4 regions of the Clostridium sp. CS1-1 genome follow, and region 4 is predicted to be linked to each of the others. Evidence: a T-box and tRNA genes for the amino acid it is inferred to sense, from the RefSeq annotation. Region 4 holds a T-box; the other regions hold tRNA genes.
What was found. The T-box of region 4 lies ahead of metG (methionine--tRNA ligase). A T-box ahead of a tRNA ligase gene usually reads a tRNA of that ligase, here a tRNA-Met.
Positions count from the first base shown of each region.

Region 1: it has a tRNA-Met gene. The T-box ahead of metG (methionine--tRNA ligase) is inferred to sense a tRNA for this amino acid. The anticodon was not compared.
Region 2: it has a tRNA-Met gene. The T-box ahead of metG (methionine--tRNA ligase) is inferred to sense a tRNA for this amino acid. The anticodon was not compared.
Region 3: it has a tRNA-Met gene. The T-box ahead of metG (methionine--tRNA ligase) is inferred to sense a tRNA for this amino acid. The anticodon was not compared.

Region 1 is NZ_CM148680.1:817,874-823,863, forward strand. Features, by position in the region: gene AC0N0V_RS03665 ([FeFe] hydrogenase, group A) at 1-1,150, shown strand, start outside; gene AC0N0V_RS03670 (4Fe-4S dicluster domain-containing protein) at 1,150-1,725, shown strand; gene moaA (GTP 3',8-cyclase MoaA) at 1,994-2,950, shown strand; gene AC0N0V_RS03680 (MOSC domain-containing protein) at 3,272-3,703, shown strand; tRNA gene AC0N0V_RS03685 (tRNA-Met) at 3,957-4,032, shown strand; rRNA gene AC0N0V_RS03690 (16S ribosomal RNA) at 4,308-5,814, shown strand.
Region 2 is NZ_CM148680.1:789,680-795,669, reverse strand. Features, by position in the region: rRNA gene AC0N0V_RS03570 (23S ribosomal RNA) at 1-240, opposite strand, end outside; rRNA gene AC0N0V_RS03565 (16S ribosomal RNA) at 621-2,127, opposite strand; tRNA gene AC0N0V_RS03560 (tRNA-Met) at 2,402-2,477, opposite strand; gene AC0N0V_RS03555 (DUF871 domain-containing protein) at 3,144-4,238, opposite strand; gene AC0N0V_RS03550 (BadF/BadG/BcrA/BcrD ATPase family protein) at 4,264-5,163, opposite strand; gene AC0N0V_RS03545 (sigma-54-dependent transcriptional regulator) at 5,190-5,990, opposite strand, start outside.
Region 3 is NZ_CM148680.1:769,730-775,719, forward strand. Features, by position in the region: gene ppdK (pyruvate, phosphate dikinase) at 1-267, shown strand, start outside; gene AC0N0V_RS03460 (NfeD family membrane protein) at 844-1,404, shown strand; gene AC0N0V_RS03465 (flotillin family protein) at 1,494-2,981, shown strand; tRNA gene AC0N0V_RS03470 (tRNA-Met) at 3,323-3,398, shown strand; rRNA gene AC0N0V_RS03475 (16S ribosomal RNA) at 3,674-5,180, shown strand; rRNA gene AC0N0V_RS03480 (23S ribosomal RNA) at 5,563-5,990, shown strand, end outside.
Region 4 is NZ_CM148680.1:39,624-45,613, forward strand. Features, by position in the region: gene AC0N0V_RS00210 (spore maturation protein) at 17-556, shown strand; T-box leader at 700-957, shown strand; gene metG (methionine--tRNA ligase) at 1,238-3,187, shown strand; gene AC0N0V_RS00220 (TatD family hydrolase) at 3,460-4,257, shown strand; gene AC0N0V_RS00225 (3D domain-containing protein) at 4,534-5,577, shown strand; gene rnmV (ribonuclease M5) at 5,713-5,990, shown strand, end outside.

The DNA of each region.
Region 1 (5,990 bases), 780 kb from region 4:
AAGCATTAGGGAGCCGATTTTTGCTGCTTATAATATGGGTCAAACTATATCAGTTAAAAAGGCATTAGCTAATCCAAATCTTTATAAGGTAGTACAATGTGCTCCAGCAGTAAGGGTTGCATTAGCAGAGGAATTTGGATTCCCACTGGGGACACTAACTCCAGGAAAAATGGCTGCAGCCCTTAGACGTTTAAATTTTAATAGAGTTTATGATACTAATTTTGCTGCAGATTTAACTATAATGGAAGAAGGCAGCGAATTAATAAAGAGAGTAACTGAGGGGAAAAAGTTACCTATGTTTACTTCTTGTTGTCCTGCTTGGGTAAAATTTGCAGAACAAGAATATCCAGAGCTGTTAGAGCATCTTTCAAGCTGTAAATCACCTCAGCAAATGGCCGGGGCAATATTCAAAACTTACGGAGCACAAATTGATGATATAGATCCTAGTCAAATTTTTAGTGTATCTGTTATGCCTTGTACTTGTAAACAATTTGAATGCGATAGGCCAGAAATGAGAGATAGTGGGAACAAAGATGTAGATGTAGCTATTACTACAAGGGAACTAGCTCAGCTGATTAAAGATGCTGGAATTGATTTTAAAAGCTTACCTGATGAAGAGTTTGACTTACCTTTAGGAAGTTATACTGGTGCTGGCACTATTTTTGGTGTTACTGGTGGAGTTATGGAAGCAGCTTTAAGAACAGGCTACGAATTGATTACTAAAGAAAGTATTCCAAATATAGAATTGAATTTTGTTAGAGGAGAGCAAGGGCTAAGAACAGCCGAAGTTCAAGTCGGAGAATTGAAATTAAAGGTTGCAGTTGTTTCTGGATTAAAAAATGTAGTTTCGGTGCTTGAAAACATAAAAAGTGGAAAATGTGATTTTCACTTTATAGAAGTGATGACATGTCCTCAAGGATGCATTAGCGGTGGTGGACAACCAAAACTTCTTTTAGAAGAATATAGAGAGCTTGCTTATAAACAGAGAAAAGCATCAGTTTACAACCATGACTCCAAGTTAGAAGTAAGAAAATCTCACGAAAACATTGCTATTAAAAAACTATATGATGAATTCTTAGGCGAACCATTAGGCCATAAATCTCATCATTTATTGCATACTGAATATGCATCTAGAAAGGAGCTAAAATAATGAATAGTTTTGTTGTTGCAGACCCTAATAAGTGTATTGGTTGCAGAACCTGTGAAATAGCATGTGTGGTAGCCCATTCTGATAAAAATATATTTACAGAGATAAACAGTGAAATTGATTTTTATCCACGTTTAAGTGTAATAAAGACAGCAGAAGTTAGTGCTCCTATTCAATGTAGGCACTGTGAAGATGCTCCTTGTGCTAATGTTTGCCCAAATGGTTCCATTATTAACAAAGATGGTGTCGTTTATATAGACAAAAAAACTTGTATGGGATGTAAAACTTGCCTTGTAGCATGCCCTCTTGGAGCAATTGAATTAGTCTCAGAGTACGAAAAAGGAGAGAAAGTATTACAGCAAGGATTAAAGATTATTGATTCCGGTAAGTTGTATTTCAAAGAGAGAATTGTAGCAAATAAATGTGATTTGTGCATAGACAGGGAGAAGGGACCAGCTTGTGTAGAGGTGTGCCCTACTGATGCTTTTCAAATAGTTAAATCTGATAATATTATAGATTCAATAAAGGAAAAAAGAAAAAAAAGGGCTCAAGAGTTATCAGGTATATCTAGTAAATAATTATATTTAGTATGGTTTAGCATTTTATTAGGAATGAGTTTAAACGTATAAGAAACTCTAGCAAGTTTGCTAGAGTTTTTACAATATTTATTACAGATATATCCAATTTTATGGAGTTAGCATTAGATAGTGTGCTATAATAAAATAAATTAATTTATGTCTTGGTAAATATATTATAAGAATTAAATTAATTATTATAAGAACTAAATATGTAGAAAAATGTATTGTTGTAGTAAAAATATTGTAAGTAATACAGTGGAGGAACGATATGATAGATTCATATGGAAGGAACATAAATTATTTAAGGATATCTATTACTGATTTATGTAATTTAAGATGTAGATATTGTATGCCTGAAAATGGAATAATGAAAATTAAACATAATGAGATTTTAAGATTAGAAGAAATGTATGAATTAGCAAAGAATTTCATAGCTTTAGGTGTTAATAAAATTAGAATAACCGGTGGAGAACCTTTAGTTAGAAATGGAATATTAGATCTTGTAGAAAATATAGCAAAATTGAAAGGTGTTAAAGATTTTGCTATGACTACAAATGGAACATTTCTTAAAAAATATGCAAAAGATTTGAAAAATGCAGGATTAAATAGAGTAAATATAAGTTTAGATACATTAGATGAAAAGAAATACTGCCATATAACAAATGGAGGACATCTTAAAGAAGTTCTAGAAGGTATTGAAGAAGCTAAGAGAGTAGGACTTACCCCTATAAAATTAAATGTAGTCCTAGTAGGCGGATTTAATGATAATGAAATAGAGAACTTTGTTAACTTGACTAAAGAGGATGAAATAGATGTTAGATTTATTGAATTAATGCCTATAGGACAAGCGCATAACTGGTCTTTAAATAAATTCGTATCAAATAAGATAGTGCTAGAGAAGGTAAGTGAATTGATAGAAGTTAAGCGAGAAGATATTTCGTCACCAGCTAGTTACTATAAACTTCCAGGTGGAAAGGGAAAAGTAGGCCTTATAAATCCTATTTCCTGTAAGTTTTGTAGTAATTGTAATAGAATTAGATTGACAGCAGATGGTAAGGTTAAACCTTGCTTACATTCAAATGATGAAATTGATTTATTAACTCCGCTAAGAAAAGGTGAGGATGTAAGTAAGATAATTGTTAACTTAATACGTAATAAGCCTAAAGAACACAACTTAGAAGATGGGAAATATATTAATAGAAATATGGTAACAATTGGTGGATAAAGTTATAAAGATACAACTAGAAAATTGACTTATCCTACGAAACATAATACCAATTTTCAGTGCGTTAAATATTTTTAAGTAATCTAAAGCTCAGAATTTATAAAAAACTAAGAATCTTCGATAACTCGCTTCACTCAAACAATCTAAGATTCTAAGTCTTTCATAAATCCTTCACTAAGACTACTAAAAAATATTTAAATCTATCCTCAAATTGGTATTATGTCTCTTCGAATAAGTCAACTTTCTAGATTATTTATCTATATACAAGAATAAATAAGAATTTTAATTTATAATATAGGAGGATTAGTTGAAATGAATAAAATTGGTAAAGTCGTAGCTATAAATATCAGTGAGAAAAAGGGTGTTATAAAGAAGCCTATAGAAGAAGGAGTGTTCATAGAAGAACATGGATTACAAGGGGATGCTCATGCAGGAAAGTGGCATAGACAAGTAAGTCTATTATCACAAGAAAGTATAGATAAGATGAAAAAATCAGGAATAATCGAGCTTTCAGCTGGAAAATTTGCTGAAAATATTACAACTGAAGGAATAGTACTTTATGAGCTTGCAGTAGGGACAAGACTAAAAATTGGTAATACTATTCAAGAGATAACTCAAATAGGAAAAGAGTGTCACATGGGTTGTGAAATAAGAAACCAAATTGGAGATTGTGTAATGCCAAGAGAAGGGATATTTACAAGGGTTATTCAAGGTGGAACTATAAAAGCAGGAGATGTTATAGAGGTTCTTTAATCTATAGCTTGAAGAAAGAGTAGTTATTAAAGTTAACTTACTCTTTTTTTATTTAATAAGTTTAATATAAGGAAACTGATTCTGGCGTGTCTATATAATGAATATGGAGGTACTAAGAGTATACTGGAGGATATGTTATTTAACTTATTCTTAAAGTATAAGTATGCTATATTTAATAATGTTGAAGATGATAAGATATTCCTTGTCGCTTGATGAGTGACAAACACAGAGAAACAGTTGTTTAATGTAATATCGCGGGATGGAGCAGTTGGTAGCTCGTCGGGCTCATAACCCGAAGGTCGTAGGTTCAAGTCCTGCTCCCGCAACCAAAATTATATTGACAATGATAAAAGTTGTATGATATTATGTAAAAGCTGTCAACGACACCATATTATAATGTGTGATGTTATAGATAATTAAGTATAAATTACTAGTTGACGAGTTAAAGAAAACATGATAAGATATACAAGCAGTCGAGTTAAATCGACATGATCCTTGAAAATTAAACAGAGTGAAACACAAGATAAAACTTGTTTTTAAAATAAACCAGCAATTCTTTGAGTTACTTTTAAAGTAACAAAACAGTAATGAGCAAGCAAACTTTTAAATTGAGAGTTTGATCCTGGCTCAGGACGAACGCTGGCGGCGTGCCTAACACATGCAAGTCGAGCGATGAAACCCTTCGGGGTGGATTAGCGGCGGACGGGTGAGTAACACGTGGGTAACCTGCCTCAAAGAGGGGGATAGCCTCCCGAAAGGGAGATTAATACCGCATAACATTAGTTTTTCGCATGAAGAACTAATTAAAGGAGTAATCCGCTTTGAGATGGACCCGCGGCGCATTAGCTAGTTGGTGAGGTAAAGGCTCACCAAGGCGACGATGCGTAGCCGACCTGAGAGGGTGATCGGCCACATTGGAACTGAGATACGGTCCAGACTCCTACGGGAGGCAGCAGTGGGGAATATTGCACAATGGGCGAAAGCCTGATGCAGCAACGCCGCGTGAGTGATGAAGGCCTTCGGGTTGTAAAGCTCTGTCTTTGGGGACGATAATGACGGTACCCAAGGAGGAAGCCACGGCTAACTACGTGCCAGCAGCCGCGGTAATACGTAGGTGGCAAGCGTTGTCCGGATTTACTGGGCGTAAAGGATGCGTAGGCGGATATTTAAGTGAGATGTGAAATTCCCGGGCTTAACTTGGGAGCTGCATTTCAAACTGGATATCTAGAGTGTGGGAGAGGAGAATGGAATTCCTAGTGTAGCGGTGAAATGCGTAGAGATTAGGAAGAACACCAGTGGCGAAGGCGATTCTCTGGACCATAACTGACGCTGAGGCATGAAAGCGTGGGTAGCAAACAGGATTAGATACCCTGGTAGTCCACGCCGTAAACGATGAGTACTAGGTGTAGGGGGGTCCAACCCTCTGTGCCGCAGTTAACACAATAAGTACTCCGCCTGGGAAGTACGATCGCAAGATTAAAACTCAAAGGAATTGACGGGGGCCCGCACAAGCAGCGGAGCATGTGGTTTAATTCGAAGCAACGCGAAGAACCTTACCTGGACTTGACATCCCCTGAATTACTCGTAATGGAGGAAGCCCTTCGGGGCAGGGAGACAGGTGGTGCATGGTTGTCGTCAGCTCGTGTCGTGAGATGTTAGGTTAAGTCCTGCAACGAGCGCAACCCTTATCATTAGTTGCTACCATTAAGTTGAGCACTCTAGTGAGACTGCCCGGGTTAACCGGGAGGAAGGTGGGGATGACGTCAAATCATCATGCCCCTTATGTCCAGGGCTACACACGTGCTACAATGGTGAGTACAATTAGATGCAAACCCGCGAGGGGGAGCCAAACTAAAAAACTCATCCCAGTTCGGATTGTAGGCTGAAACTCGCCTACATGAAGCTGGAGTTGCTAGTAATCGCGAATCAGAATGTCGCGGTGAATACGTTCCCGGGCCTTGTACACACCGCCCGTCACACCATGAGAGCTGGCAACACCCGAAGTCCGTGAGGTAACCGTAAGGAGCCAGCGGCCGAAGGTGGGGTCAGTGATTGGGGTGAAGTCGTAACAAGGTAGCCGTAGGAGAACCTGCGGCTGGATCACCTCCTTTCTAAGGAATAATAACTAGAAACTTAGGTTTTTAGTTACATTGGAATTCTGGTTTACACTCTGTTTAATTTTGAGGGATCATTTTCCTGTTGACTCGGTAGAGTTGACATGATAAGATGTATCTCCAATATTGTTCTTTGAAAATTGCACAGTGATAAGCGTTGAATAATGAAAATT
Region 2 (5,990 bases), 750 kb from region 4:
TAGGAAATCGATTTTTCTTTCTCTTCCTCCGGGTACTTAGATGTTTCAGTTCCCCGGGTCTACCTCTATAAACCTATGAATTCAGTTTACAGTACATAGCGTTAGCTATGTGGGTTGCCCCATTCGGAAATCTCCGGATCGCAGGCTATTTGCGCCTACCCGAAGCTTATCGCAGCTTATCGCGTCCTTCATCGGCTACTGGTGCCAAGGCATTCACCATGCGCCCTTTGTAGCTTGACCTATACCGAAAATTGCTATTAACTTCGCATCTCTTCGTCAAGTCTTTCGCTGCGGTGCTCATTTACCAGTCAGTAAACTCTGCTCCTCGCTCAAGCCTTTCCTAGAACTGCTCGTTACTATCAATTTTCTACTTTTAGTTATAATCTACAAAGGTTTATCTATTTTATAATTTCTTATAAATAGTCTATACCTTTAGCTTTATTAATTATGTTAAATAACTTTCATTATTTAACGCTTATCACTGTGCAATTTTCAAAGAACATTTTGCTACCACCTTAGTGTTAGCTTTATTTGAGGTTTTAATCCCTCAAAATTAAACAGAGTGTAAACCAGAATTCCAATGTAACTAAAAACCTAAGCTTCTAGTTATTATTCCTTAGAAAGGAGGTGATCCAGCCGCAGGTTCTCCTACGGCTACCTTGTTACGACTTCACCCCAATCACTGACCCCACCTTCGGCCGCTGGCTCCTTACGGTTACCTCACGGACTTCGGGTGTTGCCAGCTCTCATGGTGTGACGGGCGGTGTGTACAAGGCCCGGGAACGTATTCACCGCGACATTCTGATTCGCGATTACTAGCAACTCCAGCTTCATGTAGGCGAGTTTCAGCCTACAATCCGAACTGGGATGAGTTTTTTAGTTTGGCTCCCCCTCGCGGGTTTGCATCTAATTGTACTCACCATTGTAGCACGTGTGTAGCCCTGGACATAAGGGGCATGATGATTTGACGTCATCCCCACCTTCCTCCCGGTTAACCCGGGCAGTCTCACTAGAGTGCTCAACTTAATGGTAGCAACTAATGATAAGGGTTGCGCTCGTTGCAGGACTTAACCTAACATCTCACGACACGAGCTGACGACAACCATGCACCACCTGTCTCCCTGCCCCGAAGGGCTTCCTCCATTACGAGTAATTCAGGGGATGTCAAGTCCAGGTAAGGTTCTTCGCGTTGCTTCGAATTAAACCACATGCTCCGCTGCTTGTGCGGGCCCCCGTCAATTCCTTTGAGTTTTAATCTTGCGATCGTACTTCCCAGGCGGAGTACTTATTGTGTTAACTGCGGCACAGAGGGTTGGACCCCCCTACACCTAGTACTCATCGTTTACGGCGTGGACTACCAGGGTATCTAATCCTGTTTGCTACCCACGCTTTCATGCCTCAGCGTCAGTTATGGTCCAGAGAATCGCCTTCGCCACTGGTGTTCTTCCTAATCTCTACGCATTTCACCGCTACACTAGGAATTCCATTCTCCTCTCCCACACTCTAGATATCCAGTTTGAAATGCAGCTCCCAAGTTAAGCCCGGGAATTTCACATCTCACTTAAATATCCGCCTACGCATCCTTTACGCCCAGTAAATCCGGACAACGCTTGCCACCTACGTATTACCGCGGCTGCTGGCACGTAGTTAGCCGTGGCTTCCTCCTTGGGTACCGTCATTATCGTCCCCAAAGACAGAGCTTTACAACCCGAAGGCCTTCATCACTCACGCGGCGTTGCTGCATCAGGCTTTCGCCCATTGTGCAATATTCCCCACTGCTGCCTCCCGTAGGAGTCTGGACCGTATCTCAGTTCCAATGTGGCCGATCACCCTCTCAGGTCGGCTACGCATCGTCGCCTTGGTGAGCATTTACCTCACCAACTAGCTAATGCGCCGCGGGTCCATCTCAAAGCGGATTACTCCTTTAATTAGTTCTTCATGCGAAAAACTAATGTTATGCGGTATTAATCTCCCTTTCGGGAGGCTATCCCCCTCTTTGAGGCAGGTTACCCACGTGTTACTCACCCGTCCGCCGCTAATCCACCCCGAAGGGTTTCATCGCTCGACTTGCATGTGTTAGGCACGCCGCCAGCGTTCGTCCTGAGCCAGGATCAAACTCTCAATTTAAAAGTTTGCTTACTCATTACTGTTTTGTTACTTTAAAGTAACTCAAAGAATTGCTGGTTTATTTTAAAAACAAGTTTTATCTTGTGTTTCACTCTGTTTAATTTTCAAGGATCATGTCGATTTAACTCGACTGCTTGTATATCTTATCATGTTTTCTTCAACTCGTCAACTAGTAATTTATACTTAATTATCTATAACATCACACATTATAATGTGGTGTCGTTGACAGCTTTTATATAATATCATACAACTTTAATCATTGTCAATATTATTTTGGTTGCGGGAGCAGGACTTGAACCTACGACCTTCGGGTTATGAGCCCGACGAGCTACCAACTGCTCCATCCCGCGATATTATATTGAACAACTATCTTTCTGTGTTTGTCACTCATCAAGCGACAAGGAATATCTTATCATCTTCAACATTGTTAAATATGGCATACTTACACCTTAAGAATAAGTTAAATAACATATCCTCCAGTATACTCTTAATACCTTCATATTTAATGTATAGATACACCTGATTGAGTTTACTGGTTTTAACTTTAATAATAAAATACTTTATATTAAAATAAATCAATCCTATAAGCTGTTTTTTATTTTGTTATTTATGTAGACATTAGAATTCGCTATCCAGGTACGTATCCGATCTTTACTCTTCATTGGAGAAAAGCAGATATCTCAAATCTCCGATTTGATGATAGTCGCTTTCACACCGTGCAAGCAGATATTCCAAATCTCATATTTTGTGTGAATCACTTTCACAGAGTGCGTGGGAGTGTTAGAGCGGGAGTAATCGGAGAAATATAAAATCACCCTGAATTTATAAAATATACAGAGCGATTAATTATCCCCAATTGTTGCTTTCATACTGTATCGTATATCTTTTATGCTATCTAAAGCCTTTTAAATATAGTCTGTGCACTTTTCTAACGAATTCTTAACACCTTTCTTGGTTGAACCAATTTTTTATCATTTCCACTATATTAACACTATCTACATTTCTAACATTAGTATTTATTTTCTCTTACTTAATGTAAACCTGAACTTCTGCCACCCTTCAATATAATCAATAAGAAACTGTTCTTCCTCTACAATCTTTCCTACTACATTTGTTTTTCCTGAGTTCACCATATCCTTTAGTGCTATTTGAAGTTCTCCTGCGTAGTGCCCATATAATGATGTATCTATTAAAATATCTCCTCTTTTTATATCTGGTGTATTAAATGGTACAAATTTATGTTCTTTATATTTAACTCTACTTTGAGTTGATCTTACAAGATATTCTGAAAGATCTCCTCTATTAAAATGTAGTTCATCTAGTACAATTTTTCTTTCAATTTCTGAAATTCCCTCTACAAGCTCTACATTTAATGTAAGTATATACTTATCAATTTCACTTAGATTCTTAAGTTCTTCTTCTGAAGCAAAGGCATTTGCTATTATAACATCATTAATAAAATTTGTAACAAATAGATGTTTTGCCTGTGGTACTATGGGCATTTCCCTATGCATCTCTAAAGTGCATAAACCCTCATTTACAGGCCACGGTCCAAAATTTGCAATATTTGAGGATATAAATGCAGCAGTTCTTATACCTAAGTCTTTAAACTGCTTGCTACACTTTATAAAGTGCTCATAACTTAAACCTGTGTATCTGTGAGGGTAGAAATTGTGACATCCTAAAATCTTATCTAGATCAGGTTTATAGCTCATTATATTTTCTATATATTTTGTTCCATTACTCATGTTAAGTTCTATAAATAGTCCCTCTGTATTAAAAGTCATTATGGACTCTTCCAAACCTGAAAATCCCATATCAAGTCTTATTCCATAGGCTCCTATTTCCTTAAAAAAACTCAAATCGCTGTAGCTTATATTAAGCTCTCCAAAAACCCTTGGACTTACATCTACTATAACTTCCATACCTTTTTCATTAGCAAAGGCTATAGTTTCTTTAAATTCTTTTAGAATCTTTTCCTTATCTCCCTCTACAGATAAAAGGCAAGTAAATATTCTTTTGAAACCATATTTACTTGCAAGTTCTATATACTTCAAGTTATCCTCTATATTTGCATGCATTGGGTAAACCGAAATACCTAATCTTTTCATAATTTCTCCCTTCTATGACGTGATGTTACACTCCCCACTTTTGTGCTGCTAAATAATATGCACCTTTACAGGAAGAAATATCTTCATCTATAATTTCTACATCTTTAATGACACTTGCTAAATGAGAATTAAAAGCTTCTCTCACGAATTTAATTTTTGTTATAATACTTCCCTTTAATGCAATTTTAACTTTTCCATCACATTTAAGCTTTCTAGCTACATTCTCTGTCATCAATGCGATTTGTTCTCCTGCCTCTTTGAGGATTTTCAAAGCATTATCCTCTTCTTGTTCTGCTAGTTTAACTATCAATGGAGTAATAGAAGCAATTTCATTTTTTGTATTATTGTAAATTATTCCTTTTATATCATTTATTTTCTCTAAATTCAATTCTTTTAAAATTGAATTTGTTAACCTGCTTTTTTTAACTCCAAACTCTTCCTCATATATCATTCTTTTATACGCATTTATAGCTATATAATAACCACTTCCTTCATCTCCTAAAAGATGTCCCCAGCCACCTGATATTGCTTTTCTTTGTTGTAAAATACCTAAGCTTATCGATCCAGTGCCAGCAATAGTTAAAATTCCTTCTTCTCCTTTAAGTAATGCATAAAGAGCCAACTCAGCATCATTATAAATCTCAATATATGTGTTAAATTTATTTTTCACTGCATCCTCTAATGTTTTTCTATTCTCTCCTGATTCTATACCGGCAAGTCCTAAATAAATTCCCATAAGTTCATGTTCTCTTAATGCCTCAATACAGATACTTATGGCTTCAATAATATTATTTACAGCTACCTCCTTGTTCATTACCAAGTTTCCATATCCCGTAGTTATATTGTGCAGTTCTTTTCCTTCAAAGCTATAAGCTACCGCTTCCGTCTTGGTACCGCCACCATCTACACCTATTACATATTTCATTTGATCCTCCCTATTAAATACAAATACTATATATTTATCAATATTTCTATGATATTAGCTAGTTCGCCCTCTGGTATTTTAATTTCTAACTCTTTTTCTATATCTTCAATTCCGATTTTCAAATCATCAAATAAATCATTATATCTAGCTAAAATTAGAGATAAGTTTTTGCAATCTCTAGTTTCTTCCTTGTTTATTAGTTTTTCTAAAAGGCACCCAAAATGCATTAAAAGTCCCATAAGCTTATCTTCATCAACATGAATTCCATAAAAATACTTCATATTTGAAATAATTTCTATAAATCTTTTTACTATAAAATCACAATTCCTTATATTAAGATGGTCTCTATAAACATCATTTATAATATTCAACATATTTTCATCATTAGCCTTTTCTTCGAAGTCTTCTCCAATGTATTCTTTAAAAAATCTGTCCATCGGAATATACTTTATGCCTTCAAGCTGTGGGTCAAAGGCACTTATAATATATTCGATGATATTGTTTTTCCTTATATTTTCAATGGCATTATTAAATTCTTCTCTATCTTTAATACTAAGGTTTATTATTTCATATTGATCTTTTCCAAACTTGCTGGAGGCAAACTCCTTTAGTTTTAGAGCGGTTCCTTCACCTGTTGAACAAGCAGTAACTATTACTTTTTTATTCCTCCTAACTTGTTTTTCTATGAAATCGCCTAAATATCTACTTTCTCCCCTTGCACATTTAACTATTTCGTTAACATTTTCATATAGTATCGCCTTTCTGGCTGCCTCTATTACTGTTGCAGTTGTAATCATGTCTATAGTTTCAACATTTATTCCTGTATT
Region 3 (5,990 bases), 730 kb from region 4:
TACTATGATAAAAAAATATACGAGTTTGATCCATTCCAAAGATTAGATCAAAAAGGAGTAGGAAAGCTTGTTAAGATGGCTGTAGAACTTGGAAAGCAAACAAGACCAGGGATCCATCTTGGGATATGTGGGGAACATGGTGGAGATCCATCTTCTATTGAATTCTGTCACAATGTTGGATTAGATTATGTATCTTGTTCACCATTCAGGGTTCCGGTAGCAAGACTTGCTGCCGCACAAGCTCAGGTTAGAAATTCACGAAAATAAACAATGACTAATACAGAGCAGGTGTATTAGAATATGCTATATATCCTAATTAAAGTCATTGTGATTTTAGAATTATATTGATATAAAAAGGTATGCTAAGATTAAATTAGCATACCTTTCTTTATGTATAAAAACTACTCCAAGAAATTAGCATGCTTCTTTATGCAATCCTATTGAAAAAATCTTTACTATATATAAGTAATAGGAGAATGAGAAGATCTACTTCCCTCCTTTTAATCCAAGGTCTATTTTGTTTAAGTATTAAAGATAGATAAGCTTTACTTCCTTAGTAAAATTAAGATTTACTAAGGAAGTAAAGCTTAATTTGTATATTTACTTGTTTGTTAAAATAAAATGAATAATGTAGGTTATTATAAATTTGATTAAAATACAAAATATGTTATAATTAGGTATATTGTACAATAAGTTATTTAATAACTCATTACGCTGAAACTACTAAATAATTTAATAGATATCTTATAAATATATTTATACTAATAAACAAAATAAATCTGAAATTAGTGGAGATAACATTAATAAAATTTATGCATAGAATGGTATCGAGGGAGGGGTTTTATGGAGCAAGTTTACAATATTGTTTTTTGGGTTGGAGTTATATACACTGTAGTAACATTTTTGTTAGGAGGAGTATTTGGAATTATTCATCTCGGCGGTCATATAGACACACATATCGATACACATATAGATTCCCAAGGTTCAGGACATATGGTTAATGTTATGCCGCTAAAGCCTATAACTATAGTATCATTTATTACTGTATTTGGCGGAGTTGGAATTATGGGTAATTATTATAAGCTAAATAGTATGATTACCTTGGTGCTTGCGATAATGGTAGGTAGCATAGTCTCATTTATCTTATACAAATTTATAGTAGTACCTTTATATAAGGCGCAAAATACAAGTGCAGTTTATCAGGAAAAGCTTATAGGAATGAAAGCCCTAGTTATCTCGCCAATAATAAATGATGGATTTGGAGTAATATCATATGTAGTTAATGGAAGTAAATATAATGCTCCAGCACAGCATATAAATAAAAAGTCAGTATTACAAGGTGAAGAGGTAATTATATATGATATTAAAGATAATGTATTTTATGTTCAGCCTTTAAATGAGTAGGCGAAGTATATCATCTGCAAAATTAAAAAACAGCCATATATTAAAGAAAAAATAATAAATAATGAAAAGGGGAGAAGGTTATGCTGAATATGTCAACTTTTATGGTTCCAGGAATTATTGTTGGAGTAATTATATTGTTGATTCTTGGAGTATTTTCCATGTGGAAAAGGGTGCCTCAGGACAAGGCACTAGTTGTTACTGGTCTTAAAAAGAGAGTTATTACTGGTGGTGGTGGATTTGTAATGCCGCTACTTGAAAGAACAGACAAAATGTCATTAGAAAATATGGAGATTGAAATAAAAATTGACGGGGCATTAACAGGACAAGGAGTGGGAATTACTGCGGATGGAGTTGCAGTCGTAAAGGTAAAATCAGATACAGATTCAATTTTATCTGCTGCGGAACAATTTAATACATCACATGGAATGGAACATACTCTTCAAGTTATTGTTCACACAACCCAGAATGTTTTAGAGGGTAAGCTTAGAGAAATTGTATCTAAAATGACAGTAGAAGAGATATATAAGGATAGGGAAACTTTTGCATCTCATGTTCAGGAAGTAGCTGCTGTTGATCTTGCACAGATGGGACTAGAATTAAAGGTTTTGACTATAAAAGATATTTCAGATAAAAATGGATATTTAGAGGCTCTTGGTAAACCAAGAATTGCAGCAGTTAAAAGAGATGCTTTAATTGCAGAGGCAGAGGCGGCGAGGGAAACTAAAATTAAAACATCAGAAGCAGTTAGACTAGGGGAAGCAGGTAGAATTTTAGCAGAAACTCAAATTGCTGAATCAACAAAACAAAAGGAATTAAAGGTACAGGAATATAGAAAAGAACAAGAACAGGCAAAAGCTATATCTGATTTAGCCTATGAAATCGAATCTAACAAAGTTAAAAAAGAAGTTACCGAAACACAGATGCAGGTACAGATTACTAAAAAGTTAAAGGAAAAAGAACTTGCAGATGCTGAAGTTCAAGTAGAAATAACTAGAAAAGAAAAAGAGATAGAACTTGCTGAAAAGGAATCTATCAGAAAAGAAAGAGAGCTTGAAGCTACAGTCAAAAGACAGGCAGAAGCTGATAAATATAAACAGGTACAAACGGCAGATGCTGTTAAGTATAAGGAAGTTGCGGATGCAGAAGCAAGAGCAAAAGCTATTGAGTTGGAAGGTAAGGCTAAGGCAGAGGCTTTAAGACTTCAAGGTATGGCAGAAGTAGATATAATTAGAGAAAAGGGTAAAGCTGAAGCAGAGGCTATGATGAAAAAGGCAGAAGCATTTAAGCTATATAATGATGCAGCTATGACTCAGATGGTAATAGAAAAATTACCTGAGATTGCAAGAGCGATTTCGGAGCCATTGTCTAAAACAGAAAAAATCGTTATTGTTGATAATGGCACAGGAACAGGAGAGGGAAAGGGTGCTTCAAAGGTTACCGGATATGTTAATGATATTATTTCACAACTGCCTGAAACAGTAGAGGCGTTAACCGGCATAAAAATGGTAGATTTTTTTAATAAAGCTTTAGTAAACAAAGATGAAAAAAATAAAGCTGAAGAAGAAATTACAAAATAAACCTCAGGAACTTGAAATAAGATAGCAAGTTAGAAACATGCTAGCATACTAACTAATTATATTGAATACCTCAATTAAGAATATGCAAGGTTTTTGATTTTAGTGTTACAACTAGATTTGAAATCTTGCAATTTTTTATTATTAGACATTATTATTGCAACAACTTAGCCTATCGTGTCAATATAAGATATATATAGGTATTTGTAAAAAAAATGAGTATAAAACATCTAAGCCTGGGTAAATATAATATTGTTCAATATTAATTAAAGTTAAAGGTGATAAGATATTCCTTGTCGCTTGATGAGTGACAAACACAGAAAGATAGTTGTTCAATATAATATCGCGGGATGGAGCAGTTGGTAGCTCGTCGGGCTCATAACCCGAAGGTCGTAGGTTCAAGTCCTGCTCCCGCAACCAAAATTATATTGACAATGATAAAAGTTGTATGATATTATGTAAAAGCTGTCAACGACACCATATTATAATGTGTGATGTTATAGATAATTAAGTATAAATTACTAGTTGACGAGTTAAAGAAAACATGATAAGATATACAGGCAGTCGAGTTAAATCGACATGATCCTTGAAAATTAAACAGAGTGAAACACAAGATAAAACTTGTTTTTAAAATAAACCAGCAATTCTTTGGGTTACTTTTAAAGTAACAAAACAGTAATGAGCAAGCAAACTTTTAAATTGAGAGTTTGATCCTGGCTCAGGACGAACGCTGGCGGCGTGCCTAACACATGCAAGTCGAGCGATGAAATCCTTCGGGGTGGATTAGCGGCGGACGGGTGAGTAACACGTGGGTAACCTGCCTCAAAGAGGGGGATAGCCTCCCGAAAGGGAGATTAATACCGCATAACATTAGTTTTTCGCATGAAGAACTAATTAAAGGAGTAATCCGCTTTGAGATGGACCCGCGGCGCATTAGCTAGTTGGTGAGGTAAAGGCTCACCAAGGCGACGATGCGTAGCCGACCTGAGAGGGTGATCGGCCACATTGGAACTGAGATACGGTCCAGACTCCTACGGGAGGCAGCAGTGGGGAATATTGCACAATGGGCGAAAGCCTGATGCAGCAACGCCGCGTGAGTGATGAAGGCCTTCGGGTTGTAAAGCTCTGTCTTTGGGGACGATAATGACGGTACCCAAGGAGGAAGCCACGGCTAACTACGTGCCAGCAGCCGCGGTAATACGTAGGTGGCAAGCGTTGTCCGGATTTACTGGGCGTAAAGGATGCGTAGGCGGATATTTAAGTGAGATGTGAAATTCCCGGGCTTAACTTGGGAGCTGCATTTCAAACTGGATATCTAGAGTGTGGGAGAGGAGAATGGAATTCCTAGTGTAGCGGTGAAATGCGTAGAGATTAGGAAGAACACCAGTGGCGAAGGCGATTCTCTGGACCATAACTGACGCTGAGGCATGAAAGCGTGGGTAGCAAACAGGATTAGATACCCTGGTAGTCCACGCCGTAAACGATGAGTACTAGGTGTAGGGGGGTCCAACCCTCTGTGCCGCAGTTAACACAATAAGTACTCCGCCTGGGAAGTACGATCGCAAGATTAAAACTCAAAGGAATTGACGGGGGCCCGCACAAGCAGCGGAGCATGTGGTTTAATTCGAAGCAACGCGAAGAACCTTACCTGGACTTGACATCCCCTGAATTACTCGTAATGGAGGAAGCCCTTCGGGGCAGGGAGACAGGTGGTGCATGGTTGTCGTCAGCTCGTGTCGTGAGATGTTAGGTTAAGTCCTGCAACGAGCGCAACCCTTATCATTAGTTGCTACCATTAAGTTGAGCACTCTAGTGAGACTGCCCGGGTTAACCGGGAGGAAGGTGGGGATGACGTCAAATCATCATGCCCCTTATGTCCAGGGCTACACACGTGCTACAATGGTGAGTACAATTAGATGCAAACCCGCGAGGGGGAGCCAAACTAAAAAACTCATCCCAGTTCGGATTGTAGGCTGAAACTCGCCTACATGAAGCTGGAGTTGCTAGTAATCGCGAATCAGAATGTCGCGGTGAATACGTTCCCGGGCCTTGTACACACCGCCCGTCACACCATGAGAGCTGGCAACACCCGAAGTCCGTGAGGTAACCGTAAGGAGCCAGCGGCCGAAGGTGGGGTCAGTGATTGGGGTGAAGTCGTAACAAGGTAGCCGTAGGAGAACCTGCGGCTGGATCACCTCCTTTCTAAGGAATAATAACTAGAAACTTAGGTTTTTAGTTACATTGGAATTCTGGTTTACACTCTGTTTAATTTTGAGGGATTAAAACCTCAAATAAAGCTAACACTAAGGTGATAGCGAATTGTTCTTTGAAAATTGCACAGTGATAAGCGTTAAATAATGAAAGTTATTTAACATAAAAAAGTAAAGCTAAAGGTATGATTGTTTATATGAAAATATAAATAACAAACCTTTGTAGATTTATGAACTAAAACTAGAAAATTGATAGAAGCAAGCAGTTCAAGGAAGGACTCGAGTGAAGAGCGGAATTTACTTATGGTAAATGAGCATCTGAAAGAGAGGTCTGACGCAGAAATGCGAAGTTTATAGCAATTTTCGGTCAACTAGGTCAAGCTACAAAGGGCGCATGGTGAATGCCTTGGCACCAGTAGCCGATGAAGGACGCGATAAGCTGCGATAAGCTTCGGGTAGGCGCAAATAGCCTGCGATCCGGAGATTTCCGAATGGGGCAACCCACATAGCTAACGCTATGTACTGTAAACTGAATTCATAGGTTTATAGAGGTAGACCCGGGGAACTGAAACATCTAAGTACCCGGAGGAAGAGAAAGAAAAATCGATTTCCTAAGTAGCGGCGAGCGAAAGGGAAAGAGCCCAAACCAGGAACTTGTTCCTGGGGTTGCGGACAGATCATAAAAGGAAGTAGGAATTAATTGAAGAGAGCTGGAAGGCTCCGCCATAGAAGGTAACAGCCCTGTAGATGAAAATGAAAACTTCTAGATCTGATCCAGAGTACCACGAGACACGTGAAACCT
Region 4 (5,990 bases):
ATAAGGTGGGGATATAGTGGAGTACATAAAAATATTATTTAATTATGCAATAAAAGCGATTATTCCAATAATAATAGTTTCAATTACTGCATATGGAGTTGTTAAGAAGGTCAAAGTATATGACTGCTTTGTGGAAGGTGCAAAAGAGGGAATTTCGATATGTCTTAGAATTTTTCCATATTTGCTAGCAATGCTTATAGCGGTAGGTGTATTTAGAGAATCTAATGCTTTAGATTATTTCATTAGTATAGTAAAACCAATTGTTAAGTTTATAGGCCTCCCACCAGAGGTAGTACCCTTAGCACTTGTTAAGCCTTTATCGGGAAGTGGAGCAATGGGGATTTTTGCAGAAACTTTAAACAAGTTTGGAGCAGATAGTTATATTGGAAGGGTTTCATCTATAATTATTGGATCTACAGAAACTATATTCTACACTCTTACTGTATACTTTGGGGCAGTAGGGGTAAAAAAAATAAGACACACCTTATGGGTAGCTATTTTAGCAGATTTAATATGTGTGATTATGGCAGTAAATATTGTGAGGATTATGTTTTAGTATTATTAAAATATAAAAAAGCGATTCATAGTAAAACTTATATGAATAAAATATAAAGATTTAGACATCATAAAAAGTATTATGGTTAATAAAAAATTATATTAATATATTGACAGTATAAAATATTTAACATATCATATTGTTAAAATGCTATGAAGGAAAGAGTAATAAATAAAAGTGTCTAAAGAGAATCGGGCTAGGTGAAAACCGATGGCAACATAGTTTATGAACATGGATCCGGAGCAGATTATCTGAAACTAAAGTAGGATAATACGGGGCAGCCGTTACACTGCAGAGTAATGAGAATTTTAAGTTTGTATTAAAAGTTTAATTTACTTATTGAGGTCTTTATTGTGAGATAAAGATGAAATAGAGTGGTAAAGCGTAGTTACGCCTCTATATGAAGTATTTCTTCATATAGAGGCTTTTATTATTTAAAATTTATCCGATGACTACCCGCTCTAATACTACCTCGCACGGTGTGAAAGCGACTATCACCAAATCAGAGATTTGGGATATCTGCTTTTCTACAAGAGTACGTTGCTAGCGGCTACGTCCCTGGATAACGATTTCTAAGCATCAGGTGGAGTTAAAACTCCATCTGATGCCAAGAACTCTGTTTATCAAGTTAAACAAAATATAAATATGCACATAATTAAAAAACAACCTTAATATAACAAAATGGAGGAAGAGAGAATGAATAAAAAAACATATTATATCACTACCCCTATTTATTACCCTTCAGCAAAATTACATATAGGAAATACCTATACTACAGTAGCAGCAGATGCGCTAGCAAGATTCAAAAGACTTACAGGTTATGATGTAATGTTCTTAACTGGTACAGATGAACATGGACAGAAAATTCAAAGATTAGCAGAAGCAAAAGGTGTTACTCCGATAGAATATGTAGATGAAATAGTTGCAGGAATTAAAGACTTATGGAAAATGATGAATGTAAACTACGATAAGTTTATAAGAACTACAGAGGAGTATCATATTAAAGCTGTTCAAGATATTTTCAAGAGATTGTATGATCAAGGAGACATATATAAAGATTCTTATGAAGGTTGGTATTGTACACCTTGTGAGTCATTTTGGACTGAGACACAGTTAACAGATGGAAAGTGTCCTGACTGTGGAAGACCTGTTGAAAAAGCAAAAGAAGAGGCGTATTTCTTCAAGATGTCGAAATATGCACCAAAACTTATTGAATATATAGAAAGTCATCCGGAGTTTATTCAACCTGAATCAAGAAAAAATGAAATGATAAATAACTTCTTAAAACCAGGTCTTCAGGATCTTTGTGTGTCAAGAACATCTTTTGATTGGGGAGTTCCAGTAACTTTTGATGAAAAGCATGTTGTATATGTTTGGATAGATGCTCTAGCGAACTATATAACAGCCTTAGGTTACGCAGGTGAAAATAATGAGTTATATAATAGATATTGGCCAGCAGATATTCATTTAGTTGGAAAGGATATATTAAGATTCCATACAATTTACTGGCCAATTATGCTTATGGCACTTGATATTCCTTTACCAAAACAAGTATTTGGTCATGGATGGCTTCTAGTTGATGGTGGAAAAATGTCAAAATCAAAAGGAAATGTTGTAGATCCAGTGGTGCTTGTAAATCATTTTGGAACAGATCCTGTAAGATACTATCTATTAAGAGAGATACCATTTGGAGCAGATGGATTATTTAATAATGAGATATTTATAAAGAAAATAAATTCCGATTTAGCAAATGATCTTGGAAATCTTTTATCAAGAACTTGTACTATGATAGAAAAGTACTTTGATGGCGTAATCCCTGCACCTACAGCAAAAGAAGAGATTGACAATGAGCTTATAAATCTTGCATTAGAAACACCTATAAAGGTAGAAAAGAGTATAGATAATCTAAGAATACCTGAGGCATTAGATAATATATGGGAGCTTATTTCAAGATCAAATAAGTATATAGATGAAACAACTCCTTGGATACTTGCAAAGGATGAAGCAAAGAAAGAAAGACTTGGAACAGTACTATATAATCTTGCAGAATCGCTAAGAATAACTTCAGTATGTCTTTCAGCATTCCTTCCTGAGACAAGTGAAAAAATTAATAAGCAATTAAACGTAGAGATTACATCATGGAATAGTGTAGCTGCTTTTGATGGAACAAGTGCTGGAACAAAGGTAAATAAGGGTGAGATTATATTCCCAAGGATAGATGTAGATAAGAAAATAGAAGAATTAAATGCGCTTAAAGAACAACAAGCTAGTGAAAACACACCTAAAATGCAACCTTTAAAAGAAGAAATAACTATTGAGGATTTTGAAAAAATAGACTTAAGAGTAGTTAAAGTTTTAGAGTGTGAACCTGTAAAAGGAGCAAAAAAGCTTCTTAAACTAAAGGTAGATTTAGCAGGAGTGGAGAGACAGGTAATATCAGGAATAGCTAAATACTATAAACCAGAAGAACTAGTAGGAAAATATGTAGTATTGGTTGCAAATTTAAAGCCAGTTAAACTTAGAGGGGAACTTTCAGAAGGGATGATTCTTGCAGCGTCAACTGATGATGATAGTAAGTTATTCACAGCTACTATTTTGGGAGACATTCCTACTGGAAGTATAGTAAGATAATAATATAATTTTAAGTAAATATCCTACATGAGGTAAATCATGTAGGATATTTGTAATTAAAAGGGGGCACCTTAGTAGTGATTGACGATAGGAAAAAGATTGAAGTTTATTAAAAAAGATGTAAATTTTAAAATAAAGCTTGACTATATTTCAAAATGTAATAAAATGGATAATATGTTGGTAATTACTAAACGATATATTATCCATTTAAATATGATTTTAGAAATTAAGTTAAATTGGATTTAAGTATTTTGAATGGAGAGATACAAACTATGGATAATATGAAAATAGAAAAATCTATGAGTATATTTGATGCACATGCGCATTATGATGATGAACAGTTTAACGAGGATAGAAGTATAGTTCTAAAGGAACTTAAAGAAAATAATATAATTGGAGTTCTAAATTGTGGAACTTCTTTAGAGGGATGTGTAGAATCTGTTAATCTTTCTAATAAATATGATTTTTTCTATGCCGCTGTGGGTATACACCCTGAGTATGCAGATACCTTTAGAGCAGATACTATTAGTCAGCTAAAGAGAATGGCAGAAAATAAAAAGGTTAAAGCCATGGGAGAAATTGGGCTTGACTACTATTGGGATGAGAATCCAGATAGAGAGATACAAAAAAAGGTATTCATAAGGCAGATGGAACTTGCGAGGGAACTTAATCTTCCTGTAATTATACATGATAGAGATGCGCATGAAGATACGCTAAATATAATAAAACAATTTAAAGGGGTTATAGGTGAAATTCATTGTTTTTCAGGAAGTGTTGAGTTTGCAAGAGAGTGTATAAAGCTTGGTTACTACATAGGATTTACGGGTGTTGTAACATTTAAAAATGCTAGAAAGATATTGGAGGTTGTTAAGGACGTTCCTATTGAAAGAATAGTCGTTGAAACTGATTGTCCGTATATGGCTCCAGACCCTTTTAGAGGTAAAAGGAATAGATCAGAATATATAAAATATATTATAGATAAAATAGCAGAAATCAAAGATATAGAGCCTGAAGAAGTAAGAGATAGAACTAATTGCAATATTCAGAGGTTGCTAAATATAACAAGATAGTGTAAAATTTATAGGGAATTTAAATATTTTGGAATAATCAAATAATTCAGTCATTAAAAATTGAATTATAGAATATAATTATAATAGTTTAAAAGATTCCACCTAAAAATAATATACAATAGACTGTTTAAGTTTAACCGCTATCATAATTTTTTATTTATTAGTTTTATGCATATGAATGCATTAAACAGTCTAAAAAGCATGAGTGATATTTGACATAAGTAATTATTGCATTTATAATGGGTGATGTCGCTCTTGCCCGGAGGAGGTATTCTTATGGTGGAAAAAATTAAAGATTACTTAAAAAAATACTTTTCTAGCGGTCCTAAATCTGCTATAACATTACTGTCGTTTGTAATTATACTCCTAACAGTGGTAATTTTCAGTACAAGAAAAACAATAGTGGTTTCTGTAGATGGACAGGACAAAACAATTACTACATTTAGCAGTACTTATAAAAAGGCATTAATTAGCAACAATGTGGTTGTAGGACCAAAGGACAAAACCACACCTAGTCTGGACAGTAGAGTTGAAAATGGAGAAAAAATAGCTATAAAAAGGGCAGTTAAAGTTCAAGTAAATGTAGATGGTAAGCAGCTAAGTATTCAATCAGCAGAAAATAACATTGAAAAAATGTTAGAAGCTGAAGGAATAGGACTGAAAGACTTCGATAAGGTAGAACCAGCGAAGCAGTTAGCGCTTAAAGATGGATTAAATGTTGAAGTAATTAGGGTACAAACTAAAGAAATAAAGGAAGTTAAACCAATAGACTATACAACTGTCGTTAAAAAAGATGATGATATTGAACAAGGAAATAACAAAGTTGTACAAGAAGGTAAGTCTGGAGAAAAAGAAACTGTAACCAAAGTCATTTATGAAAATGGAAAAGAAGTTTCGAGAAAAGTAATAAGTGAGGTAATCAAAAAACAACCTATACAAAAAATTGTAGCGATGGGAACACTGAACACATATACTCCTTCTCGTGGAAGTAATGTTTCTTATACAAAATCCTTGAGAATGAGGTCTACTGCTTATAATGCAGATTATGCAAGTACGGGAAAAAGCCCCGGTAGTTCAGGATTTGGAATCACAGCAACTGGAACTGTAGCAAAAAGAAATTCTAATAGTTATAGTTCTGTGGCAGTTGATCCAAGAGTTATCCCACTGGGTACAAAGCTCTATGTAGAAGGGTATGGGTATGCGGTTGCAGAAGACACAGGTGGAGCTATAAAAGGCGAGAAAATAGATCTGTTTTTTAATTCTAGATCAGAAGCGGACAACTGGGGAGTAAGATGGGTTAATGTGTATGTGGTTAAGTAAAATAGGAGCTAAAATAGCTCCTATTTTTCTTTTACTACATATTTTAAATTACTTAGTTGCATACTTTATGATATTATTAATTAGTGTAAATACTTACTAGTATAATTATTTGAGTAATTTTAATGGAGGCAATGTATGATTAAAGAAGTTATTGTAGTTGAGGGAAGGGACGACATTACTGCAGTAAAAAGAGCAGTTGATGCTGAAGTTATAGCTGTAGGAGGTTTTGGAATAAATAAGAAGGTTATAGATAGAATAAAAGAAGCTCAAAAAAGGCAAGGAGTAATCGTATTAACTGATCCAGATTTTGCGGGTGATAAAATCAGAAGAATTATAGCTAAAAGAGTGGAAGGAATTAAGCATGCTTATATTTCGAGAAAAGATGGAACAAAAGATGGAGATATAGGAGTAGA